Regions from separate parts of the Nissabacter archeti genome, predicted to be linked through region 1. Evidence: predicted binding sites of a transcription regulator. Region 1 holds the regulator's gene; the other holds the start of a gene.
What was found. Region 1 encodes PurR, which represses purine synthesis genes. Its sites were predicted from a motif close to CANGCAAACGTTTGCNTG; they were not measured.
Positions count from the first base shown of each region.

Region 2: a site for PurR is predicted at 1,271-1,288, ahead of purM (phosphoribosylformylglycinamidine cyclo-ligase). Genes of this name have one in related genera too.

Region 1 is NZ_JAERKB010000009.1:114,274-117,618, forward strand. Features, by position in the region: gene punC (purine nucleoside transporter PunC) at 1-252, opposite strand, end outside; gene punR (DNA-binding transcriptional activator PunR) at 381-1,286, shown strand; gene purR (HTH-type transcriptional repressor PurR) at 1,371-2,396, opposite strand; gene cydH (cytochrome bd-I oxidase subunit CydH) at 2,724-2,813, shown strand; gene JK232_RS14315 (C40 family peptidase) at 2,874-3,345, opposite strand, start outside.
Region 2 is NZ_JAERKB010000012.1:31,867-35,211, forward strand. Features, by position in the region: gene uraA (uracil permease) at 1-406, opposite strand, end outside; gene upp (uracil phosphoribosyltransferase) at 491-1,117, opposite strand; gene purM (phosphoribosylformylglycinamidine cyclo-ligase) at 1,352-2,389, shown strand; gene purN (phosphoribosylglycinamide formyltransferase) at 2,389-3,027, shown strand.

The DNA of each region.
Region 1 (3,345 bases):
CCCGGCCGCAAACAGCAGCAGGCCCAGCACCAGCACCGGTTTACGGCCGATGCGGTCAGAGAGCGGGCCCCAGATCAGCTGGGCGCAGGCGAAGCCGGCCAGAAACAGGCTCAGGCTGGCACTGATGGCATTGGGGGAGAGCGCGAGATCTTCCTGCATCAGCGCAAAGGCGGGCAGGTACATGTCCGTGGCCAAAAAGCCCAGCATACTCAGGACAGCAAGATAGAGCAGGAAAAAGGGGGAACGAGTCATAAGTAATCTCAATATTTTATTCAGAGGCAATACATAAATCCTATATCGTCGCGCACTCTACGGTAGCGTCAGTGGGTTGTGAAACGGTAAAATTTGCACCATGCTGTGAAAAAAATTGAAGGCAGGATATGTGGTCTGAATACTCTCTGGAAGTGATTGATGCCGTGGCACGTACCGGCAGTTTCAGTGCGGCCGCGCAGGAGCTGCACCGCGTGCCTTCTGCTGTCAGTTATACGGTGCGCCAGCTCGAGCAGTGGCTGGCGGTTGAGCTGTTTGAGCGCCGCCACCGGGATGTGGTGATTACCGAAGCCGGGCGGGTGTTTGTGCAGGAGGCGCGGCTGCTTATCAAAAAAATGCAGGCTACACGCCGCCAGTGCCAGCAGGTGGCGAACGGCTGGCGCGGCCAGCTCAGCATTGCCGTGGACCGGATTGTCCGGGCCGACCGTACCCGGCAGTTGGTGCTGGATTTTTACCGGGAATTCCCTGACATGGAACTGCTGATCTCACCCGAAGTGTTTAATGGCGTGTGGGATGCCCTGGCCGACGGGCGGGTGGATGCCGCCATCGGGGCCACGCGTGCCGTGCCGGTGGGCGGCGGTTACCGTTTCCGCGATATGGGGTTTATGCCGTGGCACTGTGTGGTCAGCCGGGGGCATCCGCTGGCGCAGCAGGCGGGGCCGCTGACGGACGATCAGCTGCGGCCCTATCCGGCACTGTGCCAGGAAGACACCTCGCGCAGCCTGCCGAAACGCGATACCTGGACGCTCGACAACCAGCGGCGGCTGGTGGTGCCGGACTGGACCAGCGCGCTGGATTGCCTGCTGGCCGGGTTATGTGTCGGCATGATCCCGGCGCACATGGCGCAACCGCTGATTGACCGCGGTGACCTTACCGTGCTGACGCTGCACCAGCCATTCCCGGACAGCGCCTGTTGCCTGACCTGGGCGCAGGAGAAATCGTCACCGGCGTTGGTATGGTTGCTGGATTATCTGGGGGAGAGTGACACGCTGAACCGCGAGTGGTTACGTGGATGAAACGCAGCGCGGGTAAAAAGCTGGGCGGGTAAAAGGTGGCGCGGGTAAACGCCGGGGGCGGGCTGGATGCCCCCGGCTCACGGATTACCGGCGGTAATCGCGGTACGGGCCGTCTGCCACGGAACGGCGTTCGACCAGTTTCGGGTGGACTTCAATGGTCTGCGGGTCTTCACGCTTGCTGGTGATGCGATCCAGCAGCATGGCAAAGGCGTTCTCGCCCAGGCGCTCTTTGGGCTGGTGGATGGTGGTCAGCGCCGGGGAGAAGTAACGCGCGTTGCGCACGTTGTCATAACCGATCACGGAGACGTCCTGCGGCACACGCAGGCCCAGCTCATCGGCGGCGCAAATCGCGCCCATCGCCATGATGTCGCCGCCGCAGAACACCGCCGTCGGGCGCTGTTTCTGGGTCAGGATCTGGTGCATCGCCTTATAACCTGATTCCGGCTCAAAATCGCCCTGAACCACCCACTCTTCGCGTACCGGAATATTGGCCTCTTCCATCGCCTTCAGGAAGCCCTGATGCCGCCCGCCGCCGGTATTGCGCGACAACTGGCCGGGGATAATGCCGATGTCGCGGTGGCCGCGTTCAATCAGGTAACGCCCGGCCAGATAACCGCCCTCAAAGGCGTTATCAATAATCGAGTCGGTAAAATCGCTGCGCGCCGAGCCCCAGTCCATCACCACCATCGGGATGTTGCGGTACTCTTCCAGCATGCCGATCAGCTGGTCGGGGTATTCAGAGCACATCACCAGCAGCCCATCGACACGCTTTTGCGCCAGCATCGCCAGGTAAGCCTGTTGTTTGTCGAGGTTGTTATGGGAATTACACAGGATAAGCGTATAGCCTTTGCTGTAGCAGCTGTTCTCTACCGCCTCAATCACTTCAGCGAAGTAGGGCGCTTCGCTGGAGGTCGCCAGCAGGCCAATCGATTTTGTATGGTTGACCTTCAGGCTGCGCGCGACGGCGCTCGGCGAATAGTGTAATTCCTTAATGGCAGCCCAGACTGCCGCCTTAGTCTCTTCAGCGACAAAACGTGTTTTATTAATGACGTGTGACACGGTAGTCGTGGATACGCCGGCACGTCTGGCGACATCTTTAATCGTTGCCATGGAAAGAATGACTCCTGATAGTACGTGTTACAGCACGTAACTATTATGTTAATCGTTTGCCTGCGTTTATTCTCCTGCCCGCTGAAAGAATTGCAGTGGATTCTGGGGGGAAGGAGCGGTCATCTTCGCTGAACTAAGCGGTGGGGCATCGCAGCCGGCCGGGTACGCAGTGCGTAAACCGCGAATTTTCACTCATTATGGTGAAAAGGGAAAGAGGAAAATTGTGCCGTACACCCCGAAAGTGTTTAGGAATTTCTTTAAATAGTGTGAGAATAGGGTCGGCACACTAAGTGTGTGGTTTTCTTGTGGTTCACCAAGGAGAGAATAATGGACAGTGATTTGAAAATGTCGCTTTTGACCACTGTGGGCGCGCTGACAGTGATTTTACTCTTCAGCTTTACCGCCATCCTGCACTGAGGCTGGCCGGGCTGATAAAAAAACGCCGGAGATCCGGCGTTTTTTACGGGTGCGCTTTACTCAGCGGATGGTTTTTGGCGTCATCACCCGGCGGGCGCCGACGTAATGATCCTGCCAGTAATCATTGTCCAGGAAACTGATGCGGATATCCTCACCGGTACGCGGTGACTGGATAAACTTGCCGTTGCCGAGGTAAACCCCCACATGGTCAGCGGCACCGCGGTTATTGATGCGGAAGAACACCAGATCGCCGGTTTCCAGCTCACCACGTTTGACCGGTGCAGCATCGCGCAGGTGGTACATCTCATTGGCGGTGCGCGGCATACGGATTTTCATGACGTCTTTATAGGCGTAATAGACCAGGCCGCTGCAATCAAACCCGGTATTGGGTGAGGTACCGCCCCAGCGGTAAGGCTTGCCGACCTGGTTCATCAGCTTGGCCATCGCAGTCTGCTTGGCATGCTGGTAGCGTTTTTTATGCGCCGGGCTGAGGGTCAGCGGTTTGCTGAGCTGGGCCAGTTCCTGCGCGTCC
Region 2 (3,345 bases), on a different contig from region 1:
GTTCAAGCCCGATCACCGAGACAATCGCCCCCATCGCGGCCGGGGGGAACATCACGTTGATCCAGCCGGTGCCGGCCTTCTTCACAATCAGCGCCACCAGGCAGAACAGCGCGCCGCAGAGGATAAAGCCGCCGAGCGCCACCTCATACCCGAGCGGCAACAGCAGCAGCACCGGCGAAATAAAGGCAAAGCTGGAGCCGAGGTAAGCCGGGATTTTCCCTTTGCAGATAAACAGGTACAGCAGCGTGCCGATGCCGTTGAACAGCAATACCGTGGCCGGGTTAACTTTAAACAGGATCGGCACCAGCACGGTCGCGCCAAACATGGCGAACAGGTGCTGGAAGCTTAACGGAATCGTTTGCAGCAGCGGTGGGCGCTCACTGACTCCGATGGCGCGACGGGTCATCTTTCTATCCTCATACGGTGTTATTGATGGACGGCGTGGGGAAAACAATTAAAAAAAAGCCGACTTCTCAGCCGGCTTAAATGCTTACTTGGTACCAAATATTTTGTCGCCTGCATCGCCGAGGCCCGGCACGATGTAGCCTTTTTCATTCAGGTACTGATCAATAGAGGCGGTGAACAGCTCGACATCCGGGTGGGCTTTTTCCAGGGCGGCGATCCCTTCCGGGGCGGCCACCAGCACCAGCACCTTGATGCTGGTGCAGCCGGCTTTCTTCAGCAGGTCGATGGTGGCGATCATGGAGCCGCCGGTGGCCAGCATCGGGTCAACCACCAGCGCCATACGTTCTTCAATGTTGGACACCAGTTTCTGGAAGTACGGCACCGGCTCCAGCGTCTCTTCGTCACGGTACACACCGACCACGCTGATGCGTGCGCTCGGGACGTGCTCCAGGACGCCTTCCATCATGCCGAGGCCGGCACGCAGGATCGGCACCACAGTGATTTTTTTGCCTTTGATCTGGTCTACTTCAACCGGCCCGCACCAACCATCAATGGTCACCTTTTCGGTTTCCAGATCGGCGGTCGCTTCATAGGTCAGCAAACTCCCCACTTCAGAAGCCAGTTCGCGAAAGCGTTTGGTGCTGATGTCATTTTCACGCATCAGGCCCAGCTTATGTTTTACCAGCGGGTGTTTTACCTCAACGATCTTCATAATTATTCTCCCCTACGATGGTTGACGGCCAAAAAAAAATCGCGAGATTATAACGCCTTTTTTTTGTCGCGCCACCGCTAATCGCCTGATCAGGATCAACTGATTTTCGATTAACAGTATAGAAGGCAAAACGTCTTTCCCCCGCATAAGCCACTCGCAAACGTTTGCCTGGGCTGTTAGAATTGCCGCGCTCAATTTTAACCACCAACCGCAAACCGCCGTGGGGATCCAGCAGTGACCGATAAAACCTCTCTCAGCTATAAAGACGCAGGTGTGGATATTGATGCAGGAAATGCATTGGTAGACCGTATCAAAGGTGTAGTGAAGCAGACCCGCCGCCCGGAAGTGATGGGTGGGCTGGGCGGTTTCGGTGCCCTGTGTGCGCTGCCGCAAAAATACCGTGAGCCGATTCTGGTTTCCGGCACTGACGGCGTCGGCACCAAGCTGCGTCTGGCGATGGATCTGAAGCGCCATGACACCATCGGTATCGATCTGGTGGCGATGTGCGTGAATGATCTGGTGGTTCAGGGCGCGGAGCCGCTGTTCTTCCTGGATTACTACGCGACCGGCAAGCTGGACGTGGAGACGGCCGCCAGCGTGATCACCGGCATTGCCGAAGGGTGCAAACAGGCCGGGTGTGCGCTGGTAGGCGGTGAAACCGCTGAAATGCCGGGCATGTACCACGGTGAAGATTACGACGTCGCCGGGTTCTGCGTCGGCGTGGTGGAGAAGTCGGAAATCATCGACGGCAGCAAAGTGCAGGATGGCGATGTGCTGGTGGCGCTCGGTGCCAGCGGCCCGCACTCCAACGGCTACTCGCTGGTGCGCAAAATCCTGGAAGTCAGCAACACGGATGCCGCCACCGAACAGCTGGACGGCCGGTCGCTTGCCGATCACCTGCTGGCCCCGACCAAAATCTACGTAAAATCGATCCTCAGCCTGATTGAGCAGATTGATGTGCACGCCATCGCCCACCTGACCGGCGGCGGTTTCTGGGAGAACATCCCCCGCGTCTTGCCGGCCAATACCCAGGCGGTGATTGACGAGTCGAGCTGGCAGTGGCCGACGGTATTTACCTGGCTGCAACAGGCGGGCAACGTCAGCCGCCACGAGATGTACCGCACCTTTAACTGTGGTGTCGGCATGGTGATCGCCCTGCCTGCGGCACTGGCGGATCAGGCGGTGGAACTGCTGACCGCTTCCGGTGAAAAAGCCTGGAAAATCGGCCACATCAACGCCTCTGACGCGGCAGAGCAGGTGGTAATCGGCTGATGAAAAAGATCGTGGTGCTGGTATCCGGCCAGGGGAGTAATCTCCAGGCGTTGATTGATGCCTGCCAACAGGGACGTCTCCACGCATCTCTTGCTGCGGTGTTCAGCAATAAAGCCGATGCCTATGGGCTGGAGCGCGCCCGCGAGGCGGGGATTCCGGCGCACGCCCTGGACGCGCGTGAGTTCAGTGACCGCGTGGCGTTTGATGCCGCGCTGGCGGAGCAGATTGACGCCTACGCGCCCGATCTGATCGTGCTGGCGGGGTATATGCGCATCCTCAGCGCGGCGTTCGTCCGGCATTATGCCGGGCGGATGCTGAACATCCACCCTTCCCTGCTGCCGAGATACCCTGGGCTGCATACCCACCGTCAGGCGCTGGCCAACCGCGATGCGGAACACGGCACCTCGGTGCATTTCGTCACCGAGGAGCTGGACGGCGGCCCGGTTGTCCTCCAGGCCAAAGTCCCGGTCTTTGACGGCGACAGCGAGGAGGATCTGCAGGCCCGTGTGCAGGTGCAGGAGCACCAGATCTACCCGCTGGTGGCACAATGGTTTGTCAGTGGCCGCCTGACCATGCAGGAGGGGGCCGCCTGGCTGGACGGGGCGCGGCTGCCGCCGGAGGGGTATGCGGCGGAGTAGGTGGTGGCGGCCCTCGCGAGTGACGTCTTTCTTAGATCGAGGTGTGTTGCGATGACCTGGCCGCTTTCTTAGATCGAGGTGCGTTGGCAGACGCCCGGCTTCTTTCTGCTTTCTGCGGCTCCGCTGCCGCCATCGATCATACGTGGATTGTTTCGGTTGTTCATGTGCAGTTGCCTACCCGGCTTTCCGAGCCTCAACCGAGCAGGGCCTGCCGCCGCGCCGGCCCTGCACCCGCGCGCTTTCGGTGGTTTGGCTGAATCATTGCACGCTCCCGCGTGTTCCCTCACTCCGCCTCCGGGCTAATCGGGCCGCCGCAGA